One region of the Methylocystis sp. MJC1 genome, then DNA from elsewhere that is predicted to be linked to it. Evidence: riboswitches for the same ligand, from Rfam matches in the RefSeq annotation. Region 1 holds a riboswitch; the other holds the start of a gene.
What was found. Region 1 has a riboswitch for fluoride ahead of OGR47_RS21080 (hypothetical protein). Riboswitches for the same ligand answer to the same signal wherever they lie in the genome.
Positions count from the first base shown of each region.

Region 2: another riboswitch for fluoride. It lies ahead of OGR47_RS03040 (hypothetical protein); the one in region 1 lies ahead of OGR47_RS21080 (hypothetical protein).

Region 1 is NZ_CP107560.1:94,230-99,254, forward strand. It holds gene OGR47_RS21060 (cation:proton antiporter) at 1-1,046, shown strand, start outside; gene OGR47_RS21065 (universal stress protein) at 1,061-1,480, shown strand; gene crcB (fluoride efflux transporter CrcB) at 1,554-1,952, shown strand; gene OGR47_RS21075 (DUF190 domain-containing protein) at 1,955-2,305, shown strand; fluoride riboswitch at 2,646-2,707, shown strand; gene OGR47_RS21080 (hypothetical protein) at 2,749-3,204, shown strand; gene OGR47_RS21085 (hypothetical protein) at 3,265-3,648, shown strand; gene OGR47_RS21090 (HEAT repeat domain-containing protein) at 4,152-5,025, opposite strand, start outside.
Region 2 is NZ_CP107558.1:617,151-625,868, forward strand. It holds gene OGR47_RS03030 (hypothetical protein) at 1-655, opposite strand, end outside; gene purD (phosphoribosylamine--glycine ligase) at 906-2,186, shown strand; gene OGR47_RS03040 (hypothetical protein) at 2,412-2,858, opposite strand; fluoride riboswitch at 2,908-2,969, opposite strand; gene crcB (fluoride efflux transporter CrcB) at 3,049-3,423, opposite strand; gene OGR47_RS03050 (TPM domain-containing protein) at 3,481-4,089, opposite strand; gene OGR47_RS03055 (TPM domain-containing protein) at 4,089-4,907, opposite strand; gene OGR47_RS03060 (Fur family transcriptional regulator) at 4,909-5,337, opposite strand; gene OGR47_RS03065 (hypothetical protein) at 5,383-5,877, opposite strand; gene OGR47_RS03070 (argininosuccinate synthase) at 6,080-7,318, shown strand; gene OGR47_RS03075 (phosphatase PAP2 family protein) at 7,472-8,059, shown strand; gene typA (translational GTPase TypA) at 8,360-8,718, shown strand, end outside.

The DNA.
Region 1 (5,025 bases):
TAAAATTCCTTTCGGGCGCAGGCGCGATTGTGCTGACCTTCTTGGCCGGCGCTGAGCTCGATCCCGTGGTATTCCGTACAAAGTGGAAAGAGGCCGTCGCAGTGGGCCTGGCAAGCTTCTTCTTTCCCTTCATTGGGTGCGCCGCGGGCGCACATTTCATTCTTGGTTGGGAAATTATGCCGAGCTGGCTGGCGGGGGTCGCAATGTCCACCACCTCTGTCGCTGTCGTCTACGCTGTTATGCTCGAATTCGGCTTCAACGTCACGGATTATGGCAAGACTGTCTTGGCCGCTTGCTTTATCACCGATCTCGGCACAGTGATGGCGCTGGGCCTTCTTTTCGCGCCATTCACCTTCAAAACCCTTGTTTTCCTGGGGGCCGGAACCGCTGTCTTTATCGCTTTGCCTTGGATTACTCCAAGATTTTTTCGTCTTTACGGCAACAGGCCGTCCGAGCTCGAAGCGAAATTCCTTTTGCTCTGCCTCCTTGGGATGGGAGCATTGGCGACTTGGGCCGACAGTGAGGCCGTCCTACCCGCCTACCTCATCGGTATGGTGCTGGCCGGCACTGTGGGAAAGGATCATGCCTTAATCAGGCGCCTCCGCACCTTGACCTTCGGACTACTCACGCCGTTTTACTTTATTCGCGCCGGCTCCTTCGTATCGGTCCCGCAACTCGTAGCGGCGCCGGGAGCGTTCGCGCTGCTGCTGGTGGTGAAGGTCACCACGAAGATGATCGGCGTCTATCCTGTAACTCGTGTCTTCGCCTCCCCGACAAGGGAAGCTATGTATACCACTTTGCTCATGTCCACCGGGCTCACGTTCGGGACCATATCGGCGCTCTTCGGGCTCTCGCACCATATCATCGACCAGGCGCAATACTCTGCTCTTGTCGCCACCGTCATCGCTAGCGCGGTGATCCCGACCGTAATCGCCAACTCCTTTTTTATGCCTCGCCACCTTCTAGAGGAACAGACGGCGAGAGAAGCGACGAGCGGACAACAGGAAACCTTGTCGCTTCCCGAGGCGACGAGCAGAGCGGAATGAGGGAGGAGGCCCCTGTGTTCAGCAAGATTCTCCACGCTAATGACGGCTCGGAGCATGCCTTTCACGCACTGGAGCTGGCGATCACTATTGCGAAGCAAAACGGCTCCGAACTGCACATGATTTGTGTCGAGGAAGTCGACTACATGCCAGAATTCGTGGAAGAAGTCCGTGAGGAGGCCAAAACTCAGGGCAGACGCTTCCACGCCGTGCAACGACGCGCACAGGCGAAGGCCGAAGAACATGAGGTAAAGCTGCAGACGCATATCATCGCTGGTCACCCAGTGCGAGACATCGTGCTATTGGCGGAGAAGCTCGGTGTTGACCTTCTCATCATTGGAGCGAAGGGTCACTCCGCAATTTACGAGCGGTTGGTTGGCAGCCGCGCGGATCGAATAATTCAGTTAGCTTCTTGTCCCGTTCTGGTGGTGAAGTAGTAACGAGTCGAATTCTTATCTTTTCGGCTAAATGCAGAATCAATTGGACAGGCGCCAACAAATGAGCGACGGGATGATCAGGTACGTTTGGGTTTCGATCGGCGGAGCTCTCGGCACTGCGGCCCGCTATTGGTTTTCCGGCCTGGTGGCGAACCATTTCGGCGAAACGTTCCCCTGGGGCACGATGCTCATCAACGTATCTGGGTCGTTCGTTATCGGCTTTTTCGCTGCGATCACCGGCCCGGACGGACGCGTATTCGCCTCAACAGAAACGCGCCAGTTCGTGATGATAGGGATTTGCGGCGGCTTCACGACCTTCTCATCCTTCAGCTTGCAGACGCTAAATCTTGTTCGAGACGGCGAACTGGCTTGGGCCTTGGCCAATATTGGCCTTTCCGTCGTTCTGTGCCTTGTCGCTGTCTGGGTCGGACATGTCGCCGCAACCCATCTAAACCAACTCCAAGGGTCTTGATCATGACTGTTGAGCGCGACGCTGTGCTTCTCCGTATCTTCCTCGGTGAGGACGCCAAATTTCACGGCAAGCCGCTCTACGAGCAGATCGTCTTGAAGGCGCGAGAAGCCCACCTCGCGGGAGCCACAGTGCTACGCGGCCCGCTGGGTTATGGACACTCCAGCAAGCTTCACACGACCAAAATCTTGAGGCTCTCAGAGGATCTCCCGCTCGTTATCGAGATCGTCGACAATGACGAGAAGATCAAGGCATTTCTGCCTATCCTCGACGAAATGATGAGCGGGGGACTTGTCACATTGGAAAGAGTGCAGGTGCTCCATTACGGCAATCACGTAAAACGGAAGCCTGCTTAAGAAACGCGTGTTTCGCGGCAGACGCCACGCTGCCCGACATGGACGTCTTTATGGAAATCGCCTGCCACTAAATTTATCTGCCTGGCTTGCTGGCTATGAGATACCCCCAAGCGCAGCATTGACGCCTATTCCTCACGGCCCGCATCCCTCGGCAACTTCCTCACCTTCGCAACCTTTTCACTGGAGGCGGTTGTCCTCTATGACGGCCTCGCCACGGCAGGGTTAATCACGGGAGGCTAATGCGTCATTTTTCGTAATTGACTCTAGCCAGCCAATTGACGCGGGGAAAACGGTTCGGTAGGTAGAATACTACATTGAGCCGTAAGCGAGACGCTCGCTCACGCGCCGAGGGGATGGGGTGCCCCCTTAACCGCCGGAAAGGCTGATGACTCCTGCTTCGATCGTTACCGCGATCTCAATGAATCGCGCGTGCAAGAGCAGGAGTGTATACATTGAACCAAGACCTCGCTGTCTTCATCGTTCCCTTCGCCCTCATCATCGGCTGCGGCCTTCTCGCGGCCGGTGGCCTCTACTTCATCAACATTCGCTTTCTGAAAGATGCGCGCTATGCGGTAGGGTCGCTGGTGGCTGGCGCGGTCATTCTCGGCCTCCTTGAGATCATCCTCTACGGCAGCTCTGTCGGTTTCCTGAAAGAGCAGCAGCTTAAAACCTCCTTGTGCGAGTTTGACTCAGAAAACGCGCACCCTGAAGCACGCCAAGGCGCTAATCCAGAAGTCATTCACAGCGCCATCACGAGTTGCATGAAGGAGGCGGGCTACGAATGGGACGGAAAGCACCGCAACTGTAAGGACGCGCCAGTTGCAACCAATGCTTTTTGTTACATCCCAATAGCTTCATTCGACCGAGCCATCACGGGGTTTCAGATGAACTTTGAGTAATCGCCGAGGAGCGCAAGACTTGTAAGTCGATCAATCACTTCAACAGGGGAGGAAGAACGCATGTCGAAGCTCATTCTACCGGCCATTTCCGTGCTTGCTATTTTGTGGGGCCCCGCCTTCGCGGCGAACCAAAACTGGAACATCACCGAAGAAGGCGTATCCGGCATCAAAGCCGCACAGGGAACGTGGTCGGTAAACACCGACGCGGATAAAATAACGGGCACTGCAAATTTGCAGCTCGGCAATGGGAACCCGCTCACCTATAAGATTTCCGGCTCGGTAAAAGACTCGACTTATACGATCGAAATGTCTGATCGCACCGACGGGAAAAAAGGCTGCGTCTGGAACGGTCATGTTCCTACTGGAGCAGATAAATCGCATGGACTTATTGGCCAAGCGGTCTGCGAAGGCAAGGTGAAGCTGATTATCCGCGCCGGGTTCTGATCTTTCCGACCAATATCTCGCCTATTGCGGCGTTACTACTCGAATTGCGTCAACACCAAGCGATCCTTGCGAGGTGGTGACGCGGTTCCCGATTACAAAAGACGATCATCATCCCCGTGGCGCGCGGAGTGCTGATGACGCGGACGACTACGGCCCGCACCGCGCGCCACCACTGGGAAAAAGAGATAGAGGCAAGACACTGGTGCCACCACATGCGTGAACGTTGGTCTGGTGATAAGGTACTCACATTCCATCGTTTCGCGGGTGCTGTCAAAGACCCTCTTGTTACGGGGATTATATTCGGCGGGTTCGCTGCGCTGATCGTGTTTTTGGGATTTTACGACGAGTATCGAAGGCACAAGCTCACGGAACGGAAGCTGTGGGAAAAGGCTTCTCGGCGCAGCAACTTTGGCTTTCCTTGTCTTTCTGCTGTTCTCAGTTTTGGCAGGCAGCCTTATTCGATATGGGGTTTGGTGAAAACGAGGCCCTGTGCCGAACTCACTTCAGTGGCCTCTCCAGTCGATAAGAGCAGCGAGACGTCGCAGGGCGTGCGGAAGCCAGACCTGCATTCCGGTAAACTCACTGAAACTCTTCTCTTCCTCGTGGCTCAATAGCCTGGCCACCCTACTGATCTGAAAATGCGCCAAAATCTGCCGTTCGATTTCGCGAGCTAGCGTCCACCCGATGTCTCCTAGTAAGGCGTTCAAGCGCGAGACTGCCTCCTTTTTTTCACGGGGCGGCGCAATCTCGAGCGCGATTCCGCATACAAGCGCTGCAAGCTTAGGATTGCGATCCCACATCAAATGGCGCAGGATCGGCCATGATTGGGCTTCGAGGCCAATTTCGATCAGCAGTCGAAGCGCGCTGACGCGCTTCCGTAAAGCGATGCCGCCTTCATCCGAGGGCGATTCGACGATGGTGGTGATCAACGATTGGCGTGCCGAAGAACCGAGCTTCAAAAGAGCTCCTTCCGCATACCGTCGGCAATCGTCGTCGGAAAGTGCGGCAACCAAGAAAGGAATCGTCTCTACTTTTTCAAACGAGCCAAGCGCGTCGATCACGCCAGGCAAATACTCTCGTTCCGCGACCGATAACAGAAATTCAAAGACCCGCTCCTCAGGGAATTTAGCTAAAGCGCGAGCCGCAGCATTGATCACTGCCTCGTCGCCTATTGCCTCCAAGGCGTCGGACCTTTTGGTGGGGGTTTTTAGAAAATCAATCAAACCGTCGCAGTCTTGGAGCGCCGCCAAGGCGCGCACCGCAAGACAGCGTGGGTGATACATGCCGGTCGGTTCGCGAGTGAAAAGAAGCCGGCGTAACGCCGGGATCGCCTGCTTGCCGAAGCTGACCACATCGATAATCGCTGACTCGCCGTCG
Region 2 (8,718 bases), on a different replicon from region 1:
TCGCGCTGAGCGTGCTGCCGGTGAGGACGAGCGTGGCGCCCAAGGCGAGCAGCGCGCAGAGATTCAGCGTCAGATCGTTGACATTGCCGGCCAAGGCAAGAATCCCGAGCACGATTGCGGCCAGCCCCGCGAGCGCCTGCAACGCCGCCGAGCCCGAAGCCATTTCGCTTGCGAGCATTTCGCCGCCGATGAGCGACTGCCCCGACGTCATCGCCTGCATGCGCGAGGCGCGGCGCAGCAGGAAGAGATGCCAGACAGCGTTGCTGCTCAGGACGAGCGCCGTGCCGTAAGCGATGACGGCCACGGGCATGAGCACGCCCGAATTAATGCCCAGCAAGGCCAGAATGCCGAGCACGATGCCGGCAGCGCCGACCAGGAAGACGACCGCCAGGCTGTTGCCGCCGAACTGCTCGGCGGTAAAGCCTCTCGTCTCGGCGGGAAAGGCGATCTGCGCATATTCGGAGACCATGGCGCCGCCCTGGATGAGAAGCGCGACTCCGAAGACGATGGTCGCGATGGCAGTCATGTAGACGGGCGCGATATTGACCAGGCCGCAGACGGCCAGGACGATTGTCGCGACGCCGCCGATAGCGTCGATCAAGCCGCCGTAAGCGACCGCATTTTCATGCGTGGCGACCTCTCGGGTGATGGACATTTCTTTACTCCGGCCATGGCCCCCGGGGCCGGTAGCTAGCGCCATATTAAAGGCCAGCAAGCAGAGCGTTCCTTGCTGAAGGGCCATTGTTGCATTTTGTGCGGCGGGCGTCCTAAGCCGGCATTCATAGGCGGAGCAATGAAAGCCTGCTTAGGTTTCTTATTTTGCAGGATTAGCTGCGGAAAACCGGTTTCCACTTTTCCGCAATCCTGCTTAGAAGCGAGCGTTGGTTCAAACGGGCGGAGCGCGCATGAACATTCTTCTCATCGGATCGGGCGGTCGCGAGCACGCTATCGCCAATGCGCTGGCGAAGAGCCCGCTGCTCACCCGCCTATATATCGCGCCCGGCAATCCGGGGACCGAGCGGGTGGGCGAGAATATCGATCTCGACGCCGGGGATCACGGCGCGGTTATCCGCTTCTGCCGCGAGATGGGAATTGCGCTCGTCGTGGTGGGGCCGGAGCAGCCCTTGATCGGCGGGCTCGTGGACGCGCTGGCGCGCGCCGAAATTCTGGCCTTCGGGCCGACGCAGGCGGCCGCGCAGCTCGAGGGCTCCAAGGGCTTCACCAAGGATCTCTGCCGCGAATATGGCATTCCCACCGCGGCCTATGAGCGCTTCGCCGACAAGGACAAAGCGCTTGCCTATCTGCGCGAGAAGGGCGCGCCCATCGTCGTGAAGGCCGATGGCCTCGCAGCGGGCAAGGGCGTCGTCGTGGCGCAGACGCTGGAGGAGGCCGAGCGCGCCGTGGAGGCGATGTTCGCGGGGCTCTTCGGCCGTTCGGGCGCCGAGGTGGTGGTTGAGGAATTCCTCGAAGGCGAGGAGGCGTCCTTCTTCGCGATTTGCGACGGGGCCCGCGCGGCGCCTTTCGCCACGGCGCAGGACCACAAGCGCGTCGGCGACGGCGATACGGGGCCGAACACCGGCGGCATGGGCGCTTATTCCCCGGCCTCCGTCGTGACGCCGGATATCGAGCGCCGCGTCATGGCGGAGATCATCGAGCCCACGATGCGCGCCATGCAGGAGAAGGGCGCGCCCTTTACCGGGGTGCTCTACGCCGGATTGATGCTGACGACGGAGGGGCCGAAGCTCATCGAATACAACAACCGCTTCGGCGATCCGGAAGCGCAGGTCATCCTGCCGCGACTGGAGGATGATTTGCTGTCGATCATGCTCGCCGCAGCGCGCGGGGCGCTCCCCGAGGCGCGCCCGCATTTCTCCGACCGCGTGGCCCTCGCCGTGGTGCTCGCGGCGAAGGGCTATCCAGGCACGCCTTTGACCGGCTCGGAAATTCGCGGCGTCGCAAACGCTGAGGCAATGGCGGACGTCATCGTCACGCACGCCGGCACGCGCCTGGAGGGCGAGCGGCTGCTTGCTGCGGGCGGCCGCGTGCTGAATGTCACCGCGCTCGGCGAAAGCGTCTCGGAGGCGCAGGCCAAAGCCTATGCGGCGGTCGATGCCATCCAATGGCCGGGCGGCTTTTGCCGTCGCGATATCGGCTGGCGCGAGGTCGCGCGGGAGCAGCGCTGCTGATTGATCAGCGAGTTTAGAGCAAACCCGCTCGCATTGGGGATTGTCATTCCCGGCGGGCTGAAAGCCCGACCGGGAATCCAGAGCCACAAGAGCACTGATTCTGCTCTGGATTCCCGATCGCTCGCGCTTTGCGAGCGTCGGGAATGACGGAGGAATATTCGAGAGGTCTATATCACACAGCGGTGCAACGCCGCGTCGTCGCAGCGCTCACCGTCCGCCGCCTTCTTATTCGAAGTTCATCTGGAAGGTGGTGATGGTGCGGTCGAAAGAGTCGACAGGGATATAGCAGAAGGCGTTAGTGGCGACCGGCGCTTCCTTGCAGTGCGAATGGTTGCCGTCCCATTCGTAGCCGGCTTCCTTCATGCAGCCCGTGATGGCGCGGTGTAGGATCGACGGATCGGCGCCCTGGCGCGCTTCGGGATGGGCGCTTTCCGCATCGAGCTCGCAAAGAGAGGTTTTGAGTTGCTGCTCTTTGAGGAAGCCGACGGAGCTGCCGTAAAGGATGATCTCCAGCGCGCCGAGAATCAGCGCGCCTCCGGCAAGAGAGGCCACCGCGTAGCGGGCGTCCTTGAGAAAGCGGATGTTGATGAAATAAAGACCGCCCGCAGCCAGAAGGCCGCAACCGATAATGAGGGCGAAGGGAACGAGAAAGACGGCGAGGTCTTGGTTCATAACAATACTCCTCCTTCTTGCACCGGCGATCGATCAGATCGCGGTCACGACAAAAGCAGGAGTCATCAGCCTTTCCGGCGGTTAAGGGGGCACCCCATCCCCTCGGCGCGGCGATTGTCTCGCCCACGCTCAATGCGAGTGACCTTAGCCTCGATTCCGGCGCAGCGTCAATCGCTCCGAACTAAGTCAATTACGAAAATTGCCGCAGGAGCCATAGGCCGGTGATCAGCCCCGCCACGGACAGGCCAACCGACGCGGCCACATAGAGAGTCGCCACCGCCATCTCGCCGCGTTCATACAGCAAAACGGCCTCCAGCGAGAAGGTCGAGAAGGTCGTGAAGCCGCCGAGGATGCCGGTCGTGAGGAACAGGCGCCACTGCTGGGGAGAGTCGCCCTTCAAGGCGAAATAGCCGATGATCGCGCCCATCAGGGCCGAACCCAGGACGTTGATCGCCAGGGTCCCGAAGGGAAAACTCGAGCTGGTCACGCGAGCGACCAGCAGGTTGACCCCGTGACGCGCGGCGGCGCCCAATCCTCCGCCGAGAAAGACGATGAGAAAGCCCATAGCGACCACGTCTCCAGATGCATGCGAAAAATCCGTGGTCGCAATAACAGCTCAGGTTCAACTCACATAGACCTTATCCGGCAGTTCGTCGCCTTCTTCTCCGGGGGGCGCGGCGCGTGCGAGCAGGCGTGCGCATTCGTCGATCGTTACGACGAAACCTTCCGCGCAGCGGCGTTGCGCGAGGCAGGTCAGCAAGGGCTCGAGCGCCGCCTTCCATTCCGCGTCGGAGATTTTACCGTTCAGTCCCTCGTCGGCGATGATGCGGGCGTAATGCTCAGCGAAGGAGACGAAGATCAGCACGCCCGTGCGGCCTTTGGTGCCCGATATGCCCCGGGAAAAAAACTGCTCGATCGCCACCCGCTCGGCGCGGCGCTTCTTGACGAGGCGCGGGGTGAGCGCAAGCCGGATCGGCGGCCAGGAGACGATGAGCGCCGAAACGATGAAGACGCCGATCTGCGCGGCGTAGATCGTCTTGGCGGAAAGATCAGTGAATTCGGCGAGCGGCCAGGGCGAGACGAGCGCGAAAAAGGCGGCCCAGAGCGGCGGCACATAGGCGTAGTCCGATGCGCGGCGCGCCAAAGCGCAGACGATTTCGCCGGAGGTTTTCTGCTCCGCCTTGCCGATTGCCTGGGCGATTGCGTCGAGGTCTTGCTCCGTCAGCAGCATCACCAATCTCCCGAGGCGCCGCCGCCGCCGGACGAGCCGCCGCCGCCCGAGAAACTGTCGAAGCCGCCGCCGTCGCCGCCGCCCCACGAAGAGCCGCCGCCAAAAGAGCCGCCGTCGCCCCAGTCGCCGCGGCTCGGCGGCAGGATGACGATCGGCGGGCCGCCGCGGCGATAGTGGCGGTAATCCTTCGGACGTCCGGCGCTTCGCGCCATCATGATGAAGATGAAAACGAAGAGCGCGAAGATGAGCAGGGGAAGAAGTTCGTCGACCATCGAGGGCGCAGGCGCAGCCTTCTTCACCCATTCCGCCGAGTCGCCGCTCAGGATTTCGATGATCCCTTCGACGCCGCGCTCGATCCCGGCGCCATAGTCGCCCGCCTTGAATTTCGGCGCGACGGCGCTGGCGAGGATCACCTTGGAGAGCGCGTCGGTCAGCGTGCCTTCCAGCCCATAGCCGACCTCGATGCGCATTTTGCGCTCGCTGGGCGCCACGAGGAAAAGGACGCCATTGTTCTTTTTGGCTTCGCCCAGCTTCCAGGCGCGAAAGAGGCCGTTGGCGTAGGTCTCGATGTCATAGCCGTCGAGCGTCTTGATTGTCGCGACGACGAGCTGGATGCTGGATTTGTCTTCGAGGTCCTTGAGCTTCGTTAGCAGGCTGGCGCGCGTCGCCTCGGGGATGACGCCGGCCTGATCGACGATGCGGCCGGTGAGCGCCGGATAATTCGGGGCGGCCAAGGCCAGCGCCGCGAAAAGGCAGAAGACGAAGACGAGAAAGCCCCGCAGCACCAAGGTCCGAGACGCAAGGGCCGGCGCGTTCATGTCAGGCGCCGGCGCAGCGGGCGCAGCGGCCGGCGATCTCCACGACGCGCGTGCGCGCCTTGAAGCCCGCTTCGCTGGTGAGCGCGGAAAGCTCGCGGGCGAGGCCGGGCGAGGTCGCCTCTTTCACCTCGCCGCATTCCTCGCAAATGAGAAACACCACCGGCTCCTCGGCGCCGTGGCAATGGCCGCAGACGACGAAGGCGTTCTTGGATTCGAGCCGATGCGCCAGGCCATTGTCGAGGAGAAAAGCGAGAGCGCGATAGACCGAGACGGGGGCCGGCCGCTTGCCGTCTGCGCTCGCCATGAGATCGATCATCTCATAGGCGCCGACGGGCCGGTTGGCTTCGACGAGAATGTCGAGCGCGCGACGGCGCGCGGGGGTGAGCCCCGCGATGGTTTTGGCCGTATCTTGCGGCGGATGGCTGCTCATGACGTCATTGTAGCGGCCCGCCGGGCGAAAGACGAGGCCGCGCCGTCACGGCTTGGCGCAGGCCGCGACGAATTTCGTCACCTTCTCGGCGGCGCCCTTCAGCGGCGCAGTCTGTTTGGAGGGACCGACGACCGCGACCAATGTCTCGCCCGTCGCCATCGCTTCGAAGATGGGGTCATTCGCCGGCAGCCGCCCTTCGAAGCTCGGCACGCCCGCTTCTTCATTCGGCAAAAGCTTGCCCGCGATTTTCGTCTGAACGTCGCCGATGGAAAGCGCCGCTGTGGCGCTCTTGCCGGGTTTGAGCTTCTCGCTCGTCTCGGAGACGAAGAAGGTCACGACGCCGCTCTTGGGCTTGCAGCGAAAGGCGCCGAAGCTGTCGTCCGTCTCGGGAACGCCGTAGTTGAGAAAGATCAAGTCTGGCTTCTTTTCCTCAAGACCCGAGAGGGTCCAAACCCGCTCGTCCTTGGCGGGCGCCGGGGCGCAGAGAATGAAAAAAGCGCAATTGGCCAGGGCAAATCTTGCAAGCGAGTTCCTGATCACGGGCTTCTCCTGGAGAGGGAAGGCAGAAACGGAAGCCTAGCGCAGTTCGACCCGCCTCGCTTGTGCTCTTTCGCACACCAAAGATCGCGGCTTCTGTCATCCCAAGCGGGCCGCTGACCACTCGCAACCCCAGGCCCAACGCTTGCGCGCGGCGGCGGCGGGCTTATAACGGCGCCGACCAAGCACCAATACCGAGCCCGACATGACCCGCGCCAAAAAAGACATCAAGAAGGTCGTCCTCGCCTATTCCGGCGGCCTCGACACCTCCATCATCCTCAAATGGCTGCAGACGACCTATGGCGCGGAGGTCGTCACCTTCACGGCCGATCTCGGCCAGGGCGAGGAACTGGGCCCGGCGCGCGACAAGGCGCTGCTCCTCGGCGTGAAGCCCGAGAACATCTTCATCGAGGATCTGCGCGAGGAATTCGTGCGCGACTATGTCTTTCCGATGTTTCGCGCCAACGCCGTCTATGAGGGGCTCTATCTGCTCGGCACCTCCATCGCCCGTCCGCTGATCGCGAAAAAGCAGATCGAGATTGCGAGACAGATGGGGGCGGACGCCGTTTGCCACGGCGCGACCGGCAAGGGCAACGACCAGGTGCGCTTCGAGCTCGGCTATTACGCGCTGGAGCCGGACATCACCGTGATCGCGCCCTGGCGCGAATGGGATTTCCATTCCCGCACCGATCTCATCGCCTTCGCCGAGGCGCATCAGATCCCGATCGCCAGGGACAAGCGCGGTGAGGCGCCTTTCTCCACCGACGCGAACCTGCTGCACACCTCCTCCGAGGGCAAGGTGCTGGAAGACCCGGCGCAGGAGACGCCGGACTACGTCTATTCGCGCACCGGCCATCCCGAGGAGGGGCCGAACGAGCCGCAATATGTCACCATCGATTTCGAGAAGGGCGACGCGGTCGCGGTCGATGGCGTCGCGCTGACGCCGGCGGCGCTGCTCGCCAAGCTCAATGAGCTGGGCCGCCAGCACGGCATTGGCCGGCTCGATCTCGTCGAGAACCGTTTCGTCGGCATGAAGTCGCGCGGCATGTATGAGACGCCCGGCGGCTCGATCCTGCTCGTCGCCCATCGTGGCATAGAGAGCATCACGCTCGACCGCGGCGCGGCGCATCTCAAGGACGAGCTGATGCCGCGTTATTCTGAGCTGATCTACAACGGCTTCTGGTTCTCGCCCGAGCGCGAGATGCTGCAGGCCGCAATCGACAAGAGCCAGGAGCTCGTCACCGGCCGCGTGCGGCTGAAGCTCTACAAGGGATCGGCGACGCTCGTCGGCCGCGAGAGCCCGTGGTCGCTCTACGACCAGGATCTCGTGACCTTTGAGGAGGGCGGCACCTACGACCAGCGCGACGCCGAAGGCTTCATCAAGCTCAATGCGCTGCGGCTGCGCACGCTCGCCAAGCGCGCGGCGCGCGGGGCGAAGAAGTAATCAGACGAAGATAAGGCGGGCGCCTTCCCCCTTAGGGGAGGGCGCAGCGCATTCGGCGACGCGCTGCCGGCTCAAGGGTAGCGCGCGAAGCCAATAAATCGCCCGATAGTTTTTATGTAAGTCGCACGCCCGCAATTCTTTCGAGGCTCGTCAGTGACTGCGTCCAGGCTTCTGGTCTTTTTCACGCCCTTCGGCGCATCGAACCTCGTCTTGTCCGCCTGCGTCGGACTCGCCGCCGGGCTGTGGCTCGTCGGCCTGCGGCGGCCGGCCGCCGCTTTCATCTTTTCCGCCGGCCTGTGCGCGGCGCTGATCTCGGTGGGCAAGATCGTCTTCACCGCCATCCATGGTTTTGGAGAGCTTTACAGCCCCAGCGGGCATGCGGCGCTGGCCTGCTTCTTCTTCTGCTCGTTCGGCAGAATGGCGCAGACGACCCGGTCCCCGGCGGGTTACCTTTTTGCCGCCGCGTCCTGGTCGGTCGCTTTATTGGTGTTCTTCAATCGCTTCCTCGTGGGCGGCCACACTTTTCCCGATGCGGTCGTCGGCGCGTCGGTCGGACTGGCGTGTTCGGTTTTGTTTTTCCGTCTCGCCGGCCCGTTCGACGTCAAGGCGCGCCTCCAGGCGGTCGCGCCGACGCTCGCCTTCACGGCCTCCGTCGCCAGCTATCTCGCTTTCGGCGCGAATATTTCGGAGCGCGCCTTGATGGAGGCCGCCTTCTGGCTCAGGGCAAATCTTGGCCTGTAGCGCGACGACTTATTCGCTCGCGGCGGCGACCGCCACTCTATTTCGCTGGAAGGGAGGCCGCCAACGAAAGGGGAGCATCGCGAGCCGCTCCCCATCGTAGTGGCGGGGCCCATCCAGGGTAGGAAATGAGCTAAACCCACGCTTGGAGCCCCCCAAGGCGCCCCTGCCTCGCCCTTTTCTATTCCCTTCGCCGCCCCGCTCCTGTAAAAGCCGCCGCATCGCAACATAAGTCGCCGCCGCGTCTTCCGGGCCAGTTCAAGCCTGACGGAACGGGTCGCGGCTGTTTAATCGAAAGCCGCCATGCAGCTGCGCAATATCGCCATCATCGCCCACGTCGACCACGGCAAGACCACGCTCGTCGACCGCCTCCTCCAGCAGTCGGGCGCTTTCCGCGAGAACCAGCGCGTCGCCGAGCGCGTGATGGATTCGAACGATCTCGAAAAAGAGCGCGGCATCACGATCATGGCCAAGGCCACGTCCATCACCTGGAAGGATGTGCGCATCAACATCGTCGACACGCCCGGCCACGCCGATTTCGGCGGCGAGGTGGAGCGCATTCTCTCCATGGTCGATGGCGCCATCGTGCTGGTGGACGCTGCCGAAGGCCCGATGCCGCAGACGAAATTCGTCGTCGGCAAGGCGCTCAAGATCGGCCTCAA